Regions from separate parts of the Desulfobaculum xiamenense genome, predicted to be linked through region 2. Evidence: predicted binding sites of a transcription regulator. Region 2 holds the regulator's gene; each other region holds the start of a gene.
The links. The regulator sigma-54, encoded in region 2, starts transcription at its own class of promoters, with help from an activator protein. The targets are predictions, from matches to a motif close to CTGGCACGGNNNNTGCTT.

Region 1 (4,154 bases), on a different contig from region 2:
CCACATCCTGCACGGTGTCCACGACACGCTTTCTACCTTCCAGCGCGTCATGCTTGCTCTGGTCCGCCGTATGAGCCGCAGAGGACGAGTTGCGTGCCACCTCAAGGATGGTGGACGTCATCTGCTCCATGGCGGTGGCGGTTTCGGTAACGCGACGCTGCTGTATCTCGGCCCCGCGCGAGGTCTGCTCCACCTCGGCGGCGAGCTGCGACGCGGCTGCGGACAGGCCCTCGGAAATTTCGGCGGCCTGCGCGGAGACCTCTTTGATCTTCTCAAGCAGCGAACGCACGTGCCGTTCGTTCTCGCGCGCCTCCTCCATGGCTTCATTGGCCGCGCGAGCCTGCTCGGCGGCCTCGTCGCTCTTGGCATGGGCCTCGTTCATGGCCCTGCGGATTCCGGCGACCATCATCTCGATGTCGTGCCGCAGGCTCTCGAATTCGCCTGAGAAGGCTTCCCTGCCCACGGCCTCGTAATCTCCGCCTGCCACATCACGCGAGCACTGCTGGAGCCTGTCGAGCGGTCTCGAAATGGACCGCGCCACAAGCACCACGCACACCAGAAGCGCAACCGCGATGCCAAGCGTGGCGGGCACCGCTGCGGATATGACGCCCACGAAGACCCGCTTCTGTCGGGCGCTCGCCATGTCGGCCATCTCCAGCACGGCAGGCTCCACCTTGCGCGCCACATCCGTGAACACCTGCTGCTGTGCGGCACTTTCGCCCCGGCCATCCACATAGCGCCCAAAGGCTCGGGCATAGCGATCGAGATAGGCCGCGAAGTCCGCACGGTCCATTTCGGAAACGCTCTCCGCCACGTTGATCTGCGTACGGAACCGCGCCAGTTCCGACTCAAAGGCCGCGACGTACTCCTGCCTGCCTCGGATGATGAAATCCTTCTCGTGACGACGCAGTTGGAGCAATTCCGTCATGAGCGACGCATCACCGAGTCCTTCGATTTCGCTTTCAAGGGAGTGAATAGCCGCGCGAAGTTCGCCACGCATGCCGTCCTTTTCTGTCAGGCCCAGATCGCGCTGCACCCCAGCCATGGAACGAAACGCCTTCTCGTAGTCGCCGATGAGCGCCACGATGCCCCCGACCTTCTCGGCAGAATCGGGATGAACCTCGGCAATGCGCTTCAGCTTGACGCGCACGTCATCCAGCGCTGCGATGGTCTTTTCCTCATAGACCGCTTCATTGCGCGCCAGGAAATTCTTTTCGTGCCTGCGCGCCTGAAGCATTGCGCTTTCGCCCTCGCGCGCGAGGGATTCCAGCTGCATGGCCGCGCGAATCTGGCTGCATCCGAATGCACCGATCGCGAACATAACGGCAAGGCCACCAACGGCAATTCCAGCTATGAGAAGCAACTTTGTCTTGACGGTCATTCCCTCTCTCCTGCGTTGTCACCAACGGCGTCAGAATGTTGCGCAACCAGTCATGCATACGTGGCGGCGCACGCATGCTGGATACGTTCCCGATATCCCCCTCCAGAGAATCGGGTATATCGAACAATATGCATAAAGCTGTTATTGTGGATACAACCGAATCATCGAGAAAGGCAAGTTTTTTCACAATATTACAATATCGGGAACACAATGTGACGAATTGCATACTCCATGCCTGCTCATATGCATCATCTGATGCTCAACACGGTACACCATCTGTCGGCATGCATGGTCGCGTGCGTAATGGGAGGAGCACATTCCTTCCTGCGTGGGCGCTTGCAGACGAGGGATCCACTTCGATACCGCCCGCGCGCGGCACGCGTGGCACGGTGTTTGCGATATGTCGAAGCGAAGGCAATTTTTTCCTTCCGGGCATAATCGGTTGCGTGCAAGGAGTACGGTCATGAGTTTTTCATCCCTTTACGTCGGGACGACGGGCATGAAGTCCCACGGCGAGCGGATGGGTGTCATCGGCAACAACCTCGCCAACGTGAGCACCCTCGGCTTCAGGGGATCGGAGGTCCACTTCGAAACCCTCATGAGCCAGTTCACGACGACGGGGGCCTCGCCTGATGTCGCCGTATCCCAACGGGGCCTCGGTGTCGGCCTCGGTGCCATCCTCACGGACTTCAACGAAGGCGGCTTCGAACCAGGAACCGCATCCACGGACCTCGCCATCGCTGGCGAAGGGTTCTTCCGCGTGGTCAACGGCGACAAGATCCGCTACACCCGCGCAGGAAACTTCCGCTTCGACGAAGACGGCTTCCTCGTCGATCCCAACGGCTTCCGCGTGCAGGGACGTACCGTGTCCGACGACGGCGTCGTGTCCGGCGCATCGTCGGACATCTCGCTCAACATCGGCGACGACGGACAGATCACCGTACCGCCCTTCGCCACGCGCGAAGTGAGCCTGAGCCTAAACCTCGGCACCAACACACAGGACGAAGCCGTCACCGACGCCACGGACCCCTTCTTCGCGATGCTCAAGAGCTGGAACGCCAACGCCACGGACGGACCACTGTCCGAAGGCTCATCGTCCTACTCGACATCCATCAAGGTTTATGACGACGCAGGCGAAGCCCACACGCTGACCGTACACTTCGACCCCGTCTCGGCCAGCAACGCCAGCGGTCGCCGCACCTTCGAATTCGTGGCGGGCTTCGACCCGGCCGAGGACGGCCGCACGGGCATGTCCTCGGCGGCTGGGGCGGGGCTTGCCATGTCCGGCACGCTCACCTTCGACACCAGCGGCCAGCTCGTCGACATGTCCGCCTTCAGCTATTCCGGCGAAGGCGACGCCACGGACCCGGCCAACTGGAATCTCGCCGAACTGTCCGCCGACGGGCTTCCCGTCTTCTCCATGACCTTCCGCAACACGGACCTCACCACCGGCGAAGTCACGACCTCCGGCGAAAGCACCATCGCGCTGGACCTCGGCCTGTCGGCTACGGCATGGGATTCCGGCGCTCCGGCCACCGCCGCAGAGGTCGGCAGCAACGCGGGCAGCCTGCCCTCCATGTCCACGCCCACGGTCCGCAACCTCGCTTCCACGGCCTACGAGGGCACCAGTTCGACCATCGTCCAGAGTCAGGACGGTAGCCCCGAAGGCTACCTGATGAGCATCAACATCGACCGCACGGGCATGATGGTCGGCAACTTCTCCAACGGCGTGCACAAGGATCTCAGCCAGCTCACCCTGTACACCTTCCAGAGCAACTGGGGGCTTCGGCGCGAGGGGTCGAACCACTTCTCGGAGACGGCCCAGTCCGGTGCCGCCGTGGAAGGCACGCCCGACACGGACAATCTGGGTGCCATCACCTCGCAGACGCTGGAGACCTCCAACGTGGACATGGCCGAACAGTTCGTGAAGATGATATCCACAGAGCGCGGCTTCCAGGCCAACTCCAAGGTCATCACCACGGCGGACATGCTGCTTCAGACGCTGGTCAACATGAAGCGCTAGGCAAACCTTTCCGCCCACGCGATATTCGAGGCAGGCCCGTGCTCTGCCGCCACCACGCACGAAAAAGGGCGCTCCCCATGGGGAGCGCCCTTCATTTTACGATTGCGGCAGTTCCTACAGACCGAGATTGGACTTGAGGTAGTCGTAGTCGATGCTGGAACTGACCAACTGCGCGCCCTGACGTATCTTGATCACATCGCGCAGCTTGTGGCGGGAGAGGATGGTCTCCATCTTCTTGGCCACGGAGTAGGTGTCGTCGCGGACGATGACGATGGGCACCTCCAGCACCTCGGAGCGGGTGAGGATGATGTCGTTGGGATAGAGGTTGCCGGTCAGCACGAGGCAGGGGCAATTGCCCTCCAGCGCCACAAGCTGCACGTCCGAGCGGTCGCCGCCGACGATGATCGCGGAATTCTTGTTCTTGCGGAAGTGGGTCATGAAGTTCTCCACCTGCATGGTGCCGATGAGGAAGTTCTCGACCACCTTGTCCGCCTTATTGTGCGCGGAGATGACCTTGCCGCCCAGCCGTTCGGCGAGGTCGGACACCTTGATGGCACCCATGAGCGGATCCTTGGGGATAACGCCCAGCACCTTCACGCCCGCGCGCTCCAGACAGGGGCGCAGCATGCCTTCCACCTCGTCCATAAAGGACGGCGGAATATCGTTGAGGATGACACCTGCCAGCGCATCGCCGAGGGTCTCCTTCATGACCATGAGGTAGTCGTACTTCAGCTCCTCCTGGTAGCGGTC
Region 2 (4,154 bases):
GTGGGAGCGCGCCGACCATGATTCCGTGACGGTCACGTCCGCGAGCGGAACCGTGGATCAGAGCAGCGGCAACGCCCAGCTCTGGCCCGACGTGGTCATCGTCTCCGGTGACACCACAGTGCACGCCGGACGCCTCGAATACAGCGAGCAGAAGCGATCCATCCACCTGCGCGAGGACGTCCGCATCGTGCGCGGAGGGCTTGCTCTCGACGCGCCGGAAGTCGTTTTCGATCTCGATACCAATGTGATTACAGCCACCGGCGGCGTCCGGGCCGAACTGACGGGCCATGCGGAGCCGACCATGGAGGACAAGCCGTGAAGACCTTCCCCCGTATCGCCGCGTTCGCCATCGCCGCCACGCTTATGACCGCACCTCTTGCGGTCGCGCAGTCCACGTCCGTTCCGACGAAGATCACCTCTCAGAAGACCGTCTACGATCAGGACGGCCGGACCGTCGTCTTCCGTGGCGACGTGTTGGTGGTGCGCCCCGACATGAAGATATGGGCGGACGTTATGACCGTGCGCCTCGACGCCTCCGCGAAGCAGGGGCAGCCGGGCACCATCTCCCGTATCGAGGCCACCGGCAATGTGCGCCTTGAGCGCGAGGGCAAGAAGGGCCAGTGCGCCAAGGCCGTGTACGATGCCGCCAAGGGCCTTTTGACCCTCAGCGGAGACCCGCGCCTCGCCGATGGCGACAACAGCATCTCCGGTAAGGTCATCCGCCTGTGGCTCAAGGACAACCGCAGCGAGGTCGAGGGCGGCGACAAGCCCGTGGAAGCCATATTCTTCACCCCCGGTGCCGAGGCGGGAAAGTAGCATGTCCGTCATTTCCGCTTCCGATCTGTGCAAGGTGTACGGCCAGCGAAAGGTCGTGCACGACATCGGCGTCAACGTCGCGCAGGGCGAAGTGGTCGGCCTGCTCGGCCCCAACGGCGCGGGCAAGACCACCACGTTCTACATGCTGGCGGGCATCGTGAAGCCGACAGGCGGCTCAGTCCGGCTGGACGACGAGGAGATCACCATGCTGCCCCTGCACGAGCGGGCGCGGCTGGGCATGAGCTACCTCCCGCAGGAAAGCTCGGTGTTCAAGAAGCTCACCGTGCGGCAGAATCTGGAGATCGTGCTGGAGCAGAGCGGTCTCGACCGCGCAACCCAGCAGGCGAGGGCGGATCAGCTTCTGGACGAACTGGGCATCACCCGACTTTCGGACCAGAAGGCCATGCATCTTTCGGGCGGCGAGCGCCGTCGGCTGGAGATCGCCCGTGCCCTCATCCTCAATCCCAAGTTCATGCTGCTCGACGAGCCCTTCGCGGGCATCGACCCCATCGCCGTGGATGATATTCAGGGCATCGTGAGCGGACTTCGTGAAAAAGGTATCGGAGTACTCATTTCCGATCACAACGTTCGAGAGACGTTGAGAATCTGCGACAGAGCCTATCTCGTCTACGAGGGACGAATCATCCTGAGTGGCACTCCGGATGAAATTTGTGCCGATCCGAAGGCCCGCCGGGTGTATCTGGGAGAGAGCTTCAGTCTCTAACATCCCGAAATCACTATATCAATTTCGATATTCAAAATCCTTGCCATCCTCGGTTGCAAGCTTGTTCCGGATGTGGCATGTTGCAAATGCGGTTGAGAAAACATTCTCATGCCGCATGGATTTCACCTTGAGCGACGGGCATTTTCGTTGGTTCAGACACATGTTTGACCGTGCCCCGTTCGCCGGAATCCCAACCGCCAACATTTCGCAAGAAGACGAACAGCCCCGATGGCACTCGAACTCAGACAACAGCTCAAGCTTTCCCAGCAACTGGTCATGACCCCGCAGTTGCAGCAGGCCATCAAACTGCTGCAGCTTTCCCGGTTTGAACTGGTTGATATGGTCCAGCAGGAACTCCTCGAAAACCCGCTTCTCGAGGAGGCCGTTCCCGAACAGGCTCAGGAGAAGGCCGAGGCCGAGGAAAATGCCCGCGCCGTAGAGGCTGCGCAGACGGCCGAGGTCATGGACGAGGGCGTTCGCGAGAACGACGCCGTTCAGGGCGCGGACTGGGAAAATTACCTCGGCGAGTTTTCGAGCACATCCCGCAATTCCGCCGCCCGCGAGGCCGAAATCCCCGAGGAGGGGATGTCCTTCGAGGCCCGGCTGTCGTCCAAGCCCTCGCTGGAGGGCCACCTTGAGTGGCAGCTCCGGCTGTCGGACATGACGCCCCGCCAGATGGACATCGGCGAGGTCATCATCGGCAACATCGGCTCGCAGGGCTATTTGCAGGCTACCGCCGAGGAAATTGCCGCCGACGCCGGGTGTACTTCCGAAGAGGTCGAGGTGGTGCTGCGTCGCATTCAGAATTTCGATCCAGTCGGCGTTGCCGCGCGTGACCCGCGCGAGTGTCTGCTCGTCCAGATCGAGTCCTACGGCTACGAGGACCCCATCCTCATCGAACTCGTCAGCGAGCACCTCGAAGATCTCGAAACCAAGCGCTATAAGCCGCTTGCCCGCAAGTTCCGCATCTCGATGGAGGAACTTCGCGAGTATCTCGATCTCATCCAATCCCTCGATCCAATGCCCGGTGCCGCCTACGGCAGCAGCGAGCCGCAGTACGTGAGCCCGGACGTCTACGTCTACAAGTACGAGGACGATTTCATCATCGTGCTCAACGAGGACGGTCTTCCTCGCCTCACGCTCAACGATTTCTATCTCGATTCCCTCAAGAGCGGCCGCGGCGCACCGGAAAAGGACTACGTCCACGAGCGGTTGCGCTCCGCACAGTGGCTGATGAAGAGCCTCTATCAGCGTCAGCGCACGCTCTATAAGGTCATGGAGAGCATCGTGCGCTTCCAGCGCGGCTTCTTCGAGAACGGCGTGACCAGTCTTCGGCCGCTCATTCTCAAGGATGTGGCCGACGACATCGAGATGCACGAATCCACCATCAGCCGCATCACCACCAGCAAGTATGTGGCGACGCCGCACGGCCTGTTCGAACTGAAGTTCTTCTTCAACAGCGCCCTTGGGCTGGACGACGGAAGTCAGGTCGGCTCCGAGAGCGTCAAGGCGCAGATCAAGAGCCTGATAGGTGAGGAGGACCCCCACCATCCACTGTCGGACGAGCGCATCGCGGAAATTCTGAAGGAACGGCTTCAGGTCAACATTGCCAGAAGAACCGTTGCCAAGTATCGCGGCGCGCTCGGCATACTCTCCTCTTCGAAACGCAAGGAGATTTTCTAGAGGTGGCGTGACGGAACTCTTTATTTTCGGGCTGAATGCACGTACACTCCAAATTACGGAGTGATATCGATCCAACAGCATCACAAGGAGGATCGTCGATGAACATCAGCTTGACGTTCAAGAATTTCGAACCGTCGGATCATCTGAGGAAGTACGCGCAAAAGCGCTTCGAAAAGCTGATCAAGTATGCCAACACCGGCAATACGGAGCTGAAGATAAATCTCGGGGTGGAGAAGTTCCGCCATATCGCCGAGGTCACGCTTTCCGGTGACAACATGAACATGTCCGCCGTGGAGGAGTCCGAGGACATGTACTCCTCCATCGACCTCGTGTACGACAAGATGACGTCGCAGGTCCGCAAGCTCCGCGAAAAGGGCAAGGACCGTCGTCGTTCCCGTGGCACCGTCCGCGACGAAGTCATCAGCTTCGAAGAAGGCGAAGCCGGACGCGAGGCGACCATTGTCGAGGCGCAGACCTACAAGCCCAAGCCCATGCTGGTGGACGAGGCTGCCATGCAGCTCGATACCCTCAATTACGAATTTCTCGTTTTCCTCAACGCCGAAACCGAGCGGGTCAACGTGATCTACCGCCGCAAGACGGGAGACTATGGTCTCATTGATCCCGGGATGTACGAATGAAGCTGGGTGATTTCCTGGATAACGAACTGATTTTGCCTGAACTTTCGGCCAGGACCAAATCTCGGGTCCTGGCCGAACTTGTGGCAGCCGTGGCTGAAAGGCGGCCGGAAATCGATGTGGAGGCCGCGCACAAGGTGCTCTTGGAGCGCGAGGCGCTCGGCACCACCGGCATCGGCGAGGGCATCGCCATCCCCCACGGCAAGCTCGACGCGCTGGAGGACATCGTCCTCGTGGTCGGGCGCTCCGCCGAGGGTGTGGAATTCGATGCGCTGGATTTCCGCCCCTGCCACATC
Region 3 (4,154 bases), 170 kb from region 2:
CCGGAGCAGTTTCCGCCGGAGCAGCTTCCGCATTCGCTCATTTCGTTCCTCCTAGGCTATGCCTTTCAGGCGAACAGCTTTCGGGACACCTTGTCCCATACGCTGCGCATGTGTTGTCCGAAACCGTCGGGATCATGCTCGACCACGCTCAGTCCGTGGATCTGTGCGTCGGTCACGATCTGGTCGTACGGGAGAACGCCAGCGATTTCAACGCCGGATTCCGTGCACCAATTCCGAATTTCTTCCGTCAGCAGCGGATTTATGTCCGCCTTGTTCACGACGGCCATCATGGGCACCTGGAAGTGCCGCGTCAACTTGTGCACGCGCTTGAGGTCGTGCAGGGCCGAGAGTGTCGGCTCCGCCACGGCCAGCGCGAGGTCCGTCCCGCCGAGGGAGGCGATGACCGGGCAGCCGACTCCGGGAGGGCCGTCGGTGATGATGAGTTCCGCGCCGACTTCCTCGGCGGCCTTGCGGGCTTCCTTGCGCACGGTGGTCACGAGCTTGCCCGAGTTTTCCTCGCCAATGCCGAGGTGGGCATGGATCATTTTGCCGAAGCGCGTTTCGGAGCTGTACCAGTGCCCGCACATGCGTTCGATCATGCCCGCCGCGTCGGTCGGGCAGACGTAGGCGCACACGCCGCAGCCCTCGCAATGCTCCTTGTGGACCGTGAAGTCCGCGTCGATGGCCTCGTAGCGGCAGTTCGTCGCGCATTCGCCGCAGCGGATGCAGCGTTCGGGGTCGATGACCGCCACCTGTCCGCTGTAGAATTCCGTGGCCGTGCGATTTTCAGGGGCCAGCACCAGGTGCAGGTCCGCCGCGTCGACGTCGCAGTCGGCCATGACCTTGTGACCGGCCAGCGCGGCCAGTGCGGCGGTGACGGTGGTCTTGCCGGTGCCGCCCTTGCCGCTGATGACTACCAGTTCCTTCATCGCGACACCTCCCGTGCGGCCAGCGTGCGGATGTTCTCCCAGATGCTCGCGTAGGCTTCGCGGAATCCGGGCAGGGCGTCCACGTGCAACCGTCCTTCGGAGTAGCAGTGCGCGGCCTCGGCGGAGTGGGGCAGGGTGCCCAGAAGTGGGATGCCCTCGCGTTCGAGGTAGCGGTGGGTGCGGTCGTCACCCATGCCGTCCCGATTGATGACCACGCCGAAGGGAATGTCCATCTTGCGCAGGACGCCTACGGCGAGTTCGAGGTCGTGCAGGCCGAAGGGGGTCGGCTCCGTAACGAGCACGGCAAGGTCCGCCCCGCCGAGGGAGGCGATGACCGGGCAGCTCGTTCCGGGCGGGCAATCGATGAGGCGTACGGCGCTGGCAGGCGCGGTCCTCTTGACCGCCAGAATGAGCGGCGGGGCCATGGCCTCGCCGATGCGCATCTCGCCGCCAACGACGGGAATGCGCGCCGAGTCCGCGCCTGCGGTCGCGCCTGTGCGCACGACTCCGATCTCCCTGGCCCCCTCGCGTATTGCCCGTGCGGGGCAGGCCAGAGTGCACAGACCGCAGCCGTGGCAGAGTTCGGGAAAAACCATGACCGATCCGGCCATCATGATCAGCGACTTGAAGCGGCACAGGTCCACGCACTTGCGGCATTCCTCGCCGAGGCAGCGTTCCTCGTCTACTTCGGGCACCGGGACGTTTTCGGGCGTGGTTTTCGTCCACACGGGGCGCAGGAAGAGGTGGAGGTTCGGTTCCTCCACGTCGCAGTCGAGCGCCGCCACGTCCACGTTCTGTGAGGCAAGCCACACCGCGAGATTCGCGGTGACGGTGGTCTTGCCCGTGCCGCCCTTGCCGCTGGCAACGGCTATGGTAAGCATTGGGGTTTCCATGTCCGTCGGCCTACCAGTGTCCTTCCTTGTCCGCGGAATCGGCCTTGTCCAGCTGTCCCGCCTTGAAGGCCTCAAGCGCCTGCGCCACGGTGCCCTGTGCGCCAAGGTAGATGTCGATGCGGCCCTTTTCGAGGGCGAGGAAGGCCTTGGGGCCGACATGGCCGGTGATGACCGCCTTGGCGCCGGTGGCGGCCACATTCTGGGCGGCCTGAATGCCCGCGCCCTGCGGCAGCGAAAGATTCTGCGCGTTGTCCGCGAAGCTCGTCTCGCCGGTTTCCGTGTCGACGATCACGAAGCCTGCCGCACGGCCGAAGCGGGGGTCGATGCTGCTGTCCAGGGAGTTGCCCTGACTGGTGATGGCAATCTTCATTTTGGCTCTTCCTTCTTCGGAGTGTTTCCCGCGCCGGACCCCGGTCCCATACCGTAGCCCCTTCCCCGGCCCTGTCCCGGATGCGAGCAGCCGGGGGCGACGATGTCGGACTGCATGCGTCCGCGACCGCAGCGCCTGCCGCCGCAGCCCGGCATGGCAAGCCTGTCGAGGGAGCCCTCGGCCAGAGCGGCGAGTACGTCGTCCACGGTGCCGCGAATCCACGGCCGCACATCAAGCCCCGCCTGCATGAGCATCCTTCGCGTGCAGCCGCTCACGCCGCCGCAGACGATGGTGCTCACCCCGCAGGACGCAAGGGCGGAGATGAGATTCTGGGTGTCGTGCCGGGCAAGGTCGAAGCCGCCCGCAGGCGTCGTTTCGCCGTGTTCCAGACGGAACAGGCGGAAGCTCGTCGCGTTCTCCAGAAGGGACGCCAACCGATCTTCGTAGCATGCCAGACAGAGGTTCATGCGAGGTCCTTGCGCATCGGAAGTTTCGGGGCGTGGCGGAATGCCACTCCCCTGTTACGACTGAAGGAAAGCATGGATGATGCCAAATTTGAAAAGTGTTGTATTCCGGTGTGTTGAGTCAAAGCGTGGGCGTGTTCGGATGCCATGGTGGACGATTTTTTAGCCCAAAAGAAAAGGCGATGGCTTAAATTTCGCCCATTTCCTTGCACCGGGCGAGGATGCGCCGAAGCGTGTCCTTGGAGATGTCCAGCTCGCGGCAGGTTTTCATGCGTTTGCCAGCGTTGCGGGCCAAAGCGCGGGACACGGCGCGGCACTTGATCTGTTCGAGGGTGAGCGGCGCGTCGTGGGGTGCCGCTGCGGCGCGGGCCGAACCGGGGGTGGGCTGGAGATGCTCCGGCAGGTGCTCCACATGGATGAAGCCCGACGGACAGAGAATGAACGCGAATTCAAGGATGTTCTCCAGCTCGCGGACGTTGCCGGGGAAGGCGTGGCGCATGAGCACGGAGAGCGCGTCCTCGGAGACGCCGCTTATGGACTTGCCCTGCATGGCATTGAGCTTGCGCACGAAGTGGGCGATGAGCAGCGGGATGTCTTCGCGCCGCTCGCGCAGGGGCGGCAGCTTCATCTGCGCCACGTTGAGGCGGTAGAAGAGGTCCTGCCGGAAGGTACCCTCGGTGACGAGGGTTTGCAGGTCGCGATTGGTGGCGGCGATGACGCGCACGTCGGCGCTGACGCTCGTCTCCGAGCCGAGCGGCTCGAAGGTGCGTTCCTGCAGGACGCGCAGGAGCTTCACCTGTAGGTTCTGCGGCATGTCGCCGATTTCGTCGAGGAAGATGGTGCCGCCGGACGCGGTTTGGAAGCGGCCTGCCTTGTCGCGCTTGGCGTCGGTGAAGGCTCCGGCCTTGTAGCCGAAGAGTTCGGACTCCAGCAGCGTGTCGGGCAGCGCTCCGCAGTTGACGGCCACGAAGGGCCCGTCCTTGCGCGCGCTCAAATTGTGGAGGGCGCGCGCGAAGAGTTCCTTGCCCGTGCCGGATTCGCCGAGCAGGAGCACCGTGGCCTCGCTGCGGGCGATCTGGGGCAGGATGCGGAAGGTGCGCGACAGGGCCTTTGATTTTCCTACGATATCCTCGAAGGAATAGGACTCCTCCATCTGCTTGCGCAGGAGGTGGATGTCCGTGAGGTCGCGGAAGGTCTCCACGCCGCCGATGACGTTGCCCGCCTCGTCGTGCAGCGGGGCGGCGGAGATGGAGATGGGTACCTTTTCGCCGTCCGGGCGGACGATGAAGATGGAGCGGTTGGAGATGGTGCCGGATTCGCGCACGCAGGCGCGAAGGGCGCAGTCTCCGTCGCAGAGGCTGGAATGGAAGACCTCCCAGCATTTCTGGCCGATGGCCTCGTCCGCCGGGACGCCGGTGATGCGACTCGCCGCCTGGTTGAAGGACGTGATGTTCCAGTCCAGGTCAACGGTGAACACGCCGTCGGCGATGGAGTCGAG
Region 4 (4,154 bases), on a different contig from region 2:
ATCTGGTGCTGGCCGACGTCCGTGGTGATGATGGCGTCGTCGCCGAGCATGCGCGCCGCCAGCCGGATGAGACCGTAGGGCGAGCGCGGATCGTCGGAGCCGGGCAGGGTGGGCGGATTGATGGTCCGCAGCTCCTTGATGCGGTTGAGCCATGCGGCGCGGGGCGCTGTCTGCGTCATGGGGATGAGCGCGTCGAGCACTTCGCGGATATCGCCGGTGATGCCCACGCAGGACGACTTGATCTTGTCGAGTTCGCTGGCGTCGATGTCGATGTGGATGATGGCGGCCTGCGGGCAGAACTGGTTGGCAAGGCCGGTGGCGCGGTCGTCGAAGCGCACGCCAGCGGCGATGAGCAGGTCGCATTCCTCAAGCGCCATGTTGGTGTAGCGGGCGGCGTGCATGCCCAGCATGCCCATGGACAGCGGATGATCGGCGGGCACCGCGCCAAGGCCCATGAGGGTCATGGTCACGGGCATGCCGGTCTTTTCGGCGAGGCGAGTGGCCAGCCCGCCCGCACCTGCGGCGATGACGCCGCCGCCGAGGTAGAGCACGGGGCGCTTGGCGGCGTTGATGAGGTCCGCCGCGCGGCGGATGGTGGCCTGCGAGAATTCGGGCGCACGGTCGGGGCGGCCGGGTTCGGGCCATGCGTCGATGTCGATGGTCTGGGTCTGGACGTCCTTGGGGATGTCGATGAGCACGGGGCCGGGGCGTCCGGATGCGGCGATGCGAAATGCCTCGGGGATGATGGACAGGAGTTCGGATGCGGAGCGGGCGAGGAAGTTGTGCTTGGTGATGGGCACGGACAGGCCGTAGGTGTCCACCTCCTGAAATGCGTCTGTCCCCATCTGGCTGCGCGGCACCTGCCCGGTGATGCAGATGAGGGGGATGGAGTCGAGCTTGGCGTCGGCGATGGCGGTGAGAGTGTTCGTCGCGCCGGGACCGGACGTGGCGAAGAACACTGCCGGGCGGCCGCTGACGCGGGCCATGCCCTGGGCCATGAAGCCCGCGCCCTGTTCGTGCCGCGCCAGAACGTGGCGGATGCACGGACTCTTGGAGAGGGCGTCGTACAGGGGGAGGTTCGCGCCGCCGGGAATGCCCGCGATGGTGCGGATTCCCTGACGCTCAAGCAGACGGATGACGATTTCCGCGCCGGTGCATTTCATATCCCGTTCTCCTTCCTTGGGGTGTCCCCGGGTGGAGCAGGGCCGGCGCGCACTTCTGGTGCAAGAAAAATCCCCCGCCGGCTCTGCGCCGGCGGGGGATCTGTACAGCTGTGTTGTGTGGACCTGACCCGTTACGACGCAATAGTGCGTACTACGCGTACTACTACGCCTACGAATACCAGGCCGTTGCCGGCGAAGGTGATGGTAGAGGTAGTGTTGCGTAGCATGGGGGTCGGTTTCCTTTGTTGCGAATCGTTACAGCGTGAAGGCCTAAGGCTACGAGCCTTGCCTTCGCAAGTCAATACGCTCGAAGACAATTTTTTGCGGATGGAGGATGATCGTTGCCGCAGGCTCCGGCGGGGCGTGGATTTTCGCCACTTCGCATCCCCGTGTTGGCAAGGTGCGTCCTTGAGTTAGCATGTTCGCGGTCGTAAGAGCGGGCGCATTGCGTGCGTCAGTCCATGCATATCAAATAAAAACAGTATGATGAAAGAGATTGTTCCTTTTGGAACGAGTGTTGCTATGCGGGCCTCCAGTCCCTGCGAGACGAACGACGCGCTGCGCCGTGGCCACCGATCCCTGCCCGGTTAGCACGCCTGCCGCAGTCGCGTCGCACCATTCACTTTCCAAGGAGGATTCGAGGCTCATGTCCGAGAACAGCAACATTGTGGTCGATAGCTCGTCGAGTTCGTGGTCCGACCTGTGGAGGAAGGAAGATTATCTGGCCATTTGGCTCGGCTTCTTCCTGCTTCTGGTGGGCGGGCTGATCTATTTCAACAACGTGCCCAAGGATATGGACGAGACCTTCGCGCGGGCCAATTCCATCATGGCCGCCGAGGCCGAGCGCGCACCTTTCAAGACCGTGGCCTACTACGAGGCGCAGGACAAGAAGGAAGGCGTGCAGGCCAGCAAGTCCGCCATTGGCAAGTCCATCAAGAGCTGGACCGCAGCGCCCGGCAACTGGAAGGACAATCCGCTGGATAGCTTCTACATGTCCAGCGAGCGCGCCGCAGAGTTGAACGCGGCAGCCATGCCCAAGTACGAGGCCGCCAAGGCCGTCGCAGCCGAGGCGCGTACCGTCGCCGTCGTCGCTGAGGAGGCAGCCGCTGCCGCCGGGTTCATGAACGCCGAACTCAACACCGCCGCCGAGGATGGCATCCAGAACTGGCTCAAGGCCAAGTCCAAGGCGAAGTCGGTGAAGAAGAAGATCGGCCATCACGCCTTCAACCGCTTCCCGACTCTCGCCGGACTCATGGTCGTCATCGGCCTGCTGTTCTCCGTGGGCATGAAGGCCATGGGCCATAGCGCCACGGCGTTCCTCAAGGGATTCTGGTTTGTGTTCCTCATCGGCGTGCTGTCCTACTTCATGGCCTATCAGGCCACGATGAAGCATTACGGCATCGGCTACGCCGCGTGGGCCATCTTCCTCGGCATGCTCATCTCCAATACCGTGGGTACCCCCAAGTGGGTCAAGCCCGCGTTGCAGGTGGAATTCTACATCAAGACCGGTCTCGTCCTGCTGGGCGCCGAGGTGCTCTTCAACAAGATCATCGCCATCGGCGTTCCGGGCATCTTCGTGGCGTGGGTGGTCACCCCCATCGTGCTCATCTCCACCTTCATCTTCGGCCAGAAGGTGCTGAAGATTCCGTCCAAAACGCTGAACATGGTCATCTCCGCCGACATGTCCGTGTGCGGCACCTCGGCGGCTATCGCCACCGCAGCCGCCTGCCGCGCCAAGAAGGAGGAGCTGACCCTGTCCATCGGCCTGTCGCTGGTGTTCACCTCGATCATGATGATCGTCATGCCTGCCGTCATCAAGGCCACGGGCATGCCCTTCATCCTCGGCGGCGCGTGGATGGGCGGCACCATCGACGCCACGGGCGCCGTGGCTGCTGCCGGCGCGTTCCTGTCTGAGAAGGCCCTCTACGTGGCCGCCACCATCAAGATGATCCAGAACGTCCTCATCGGCGTGACGGCATTCGGCGTGGCCGTGTACTGGTGCGCCAAGGTGGAGTGCGAGGCAGGCAAGACCGTGGGCTGGATCGAAATCTGGAACCGCTTCCCCAAGTTCGTGCTGGGCTTCATCTCCGCATCCATCATCTTCTCGGTGATGTACGGCGCGCTCGGCTCCGACGTGGGCTTCTCCGTGGTTGACCACGGCGTGATCCGCGGCTTCAGCAAGATCTTCCGTGGCTGGTTCTTCTGCATGAGCTTCGCGGCCATCGGCCTTGCCACCAACTTCCGCGAGCTGAAGTCGTACTTCAAGGGCGGCAAGCCGCTCATCCTGTACGTGTGCGGTCAGTCCCTCAACCTCGTGCTGACCCTGATCATGGCCTACATCATGTTCTATCTGGTCTTCCCCGACATCACCGCCAAGATCTGACGGCGTCGGTTCCGATCGCGACGGCGGGAGCCATCGGCTCCCGCCATTTTCGGTTTGCAGCAAGGAGATTCGAGATGCAGGAGAAAAGTTTCGCCGGGCGTTGGCTGTCCTTCGCGGCTGCCGTGCTGGTGACGATGGTGGTGGTGTTCGTGGCCTGTCCGGCGCTGGTCAATGCCGTTCCGGAGATGCGCCGCATGGCTGATTTCGTGGACGAGTCCAACATCGAGACGGGCGAGTTCTACTACACGGATGTCGAGTGCGTGGGGCACGCCAACATCGGCGCGCGCAGCACCTTCGACTATACGCCGAGTGGACCGCATCCCGCCGCGCAGGTGGACTAGCGTCCGTCGCGCCCCGGGGTGAGCATCTCGTCGATGCGGCGCGAGACGCCGCGCAGGAAGACGAGCATGCGCACCGAGGCGGCAATGAGGTAGAGCAGGCATTCGAGGGTGGTCGTGCCGAGGCCGTGGACTCGGCTGTAGAAGTGGAAGAGCACGGCGAGCAGTCCGGCGTTGAGCAGCATGACGGCAAGCGCCGTGTGCAGGCGGGAGCGCAGTTCCCGCCCGGCGAGTTCGTCGCGATGCGCCAGCACGGCCGAGGCGACGAGG

Region 1: a site for sigma-54 is predicted at 1,763-1,780, ahead of GGQ74_RS10645 (flagellar hook protein FlgE). Genes of this name have one in related genera too.
Region 3: a site for sigma-54 is predicted at 2,728-2,745, ahead of GGQ74_RS00965 (NifB/NifX family molybdenum-iron cluster-binding protein). Genes of this name have one in related genera too.
Region 4: a site for sigma-54 is predicted at 1,556-1,573, ahead of GGQ74_RS10060 (YeiH family protein). Genes of this name have one in related genera too.

The regions. Positions count from the first base shown of each region.
Region 1 covers NZ_JAATJA010000002.1:620,273-624,426, reverse strand. Annotated here, with positions in the region: gene GGQ74_RS10650 (methyl-accepting chemotaxis protein) at 1-1,381, opposite strand, end outside; gene GGQ74_RS10645 (flagellar hook protein FlgE) at 1,845-3,404, shown strand; gene GGQ74_RS10640 (phosphotransacetylase family protein) at 3,519-4,154, opposite strand, start outside.
Region 2 covers NZ_JAATJA010000001.1:386,645-390,798, forward strand. Annotated here, with positions in the region: gene lptC (LPS export ABC transporter periplasmic protein LptC) at 1-319, shown strand, start outside; gene GGQ74_RS01765 (LptA/OstA family protein) at 316-816, shown strand; gene lptB (LPS export ABC transporter ATP-binding protein) at 818-1,540, shown strand; gene rpoN (RNA polymerase factor sigma-54) at 1,769-3,223, shown strand; gene hpf (ribosome hibernation-promoting factor, HPF/YfiA family) at 3,322-3,861, shown strand; gene GGQ74_RS01785 (PTS sugar transporter subunit IIA) at 3,858-4,154, shown strand, end outside.
Region 3 covers NZ_JAATJA010000001.1:218,776-222,929, forward strand. Annotated here, with positions in the region: gene GGQ74_RS00945 (iron-sulfur cluster carrier protein MrpORP) at 1-41, opposite strand, end outside; gene GGQ74_RS00950 (ATP-binding protein) at 66-929, opposite strand; gene GGQ74_RS00955 (nucleotide-binding protein) at 926-1,810, opposite strand; gene GGQ74_RS00960 (NifB/NifX family molybdenum-iron cluster-binding protein) at 1,833-2,192, opposite strand; gene GGQ74_RS00965 (NifB/NifX family molybdenum-iron cluster-binding protein) at 2,189-2,659, opposite strand; gene GGQ74_RS00970 (sigma-54 interaction domain-containing protein) at 2,844-4,154, opposite strand, start outside.
Region 4 covers NZ_JAATJA010000002.1:482,041-486,194, forward strand. Annotated here, with positions in the region: gene ilvB (acetolactate synthase large subunit) at 1-1,163, opposite strand, end outside; gene GGQ74_RS10060 (YeiH family protein) at 1,810-3,546, shown strand; gene GGQ74_RS10065 (hypothetical protein) at 3,621-3,887, shown strand; gene GGQ74_RS10070 (hypothetical protein) at 3,884-4,154, opposite strand, start outside.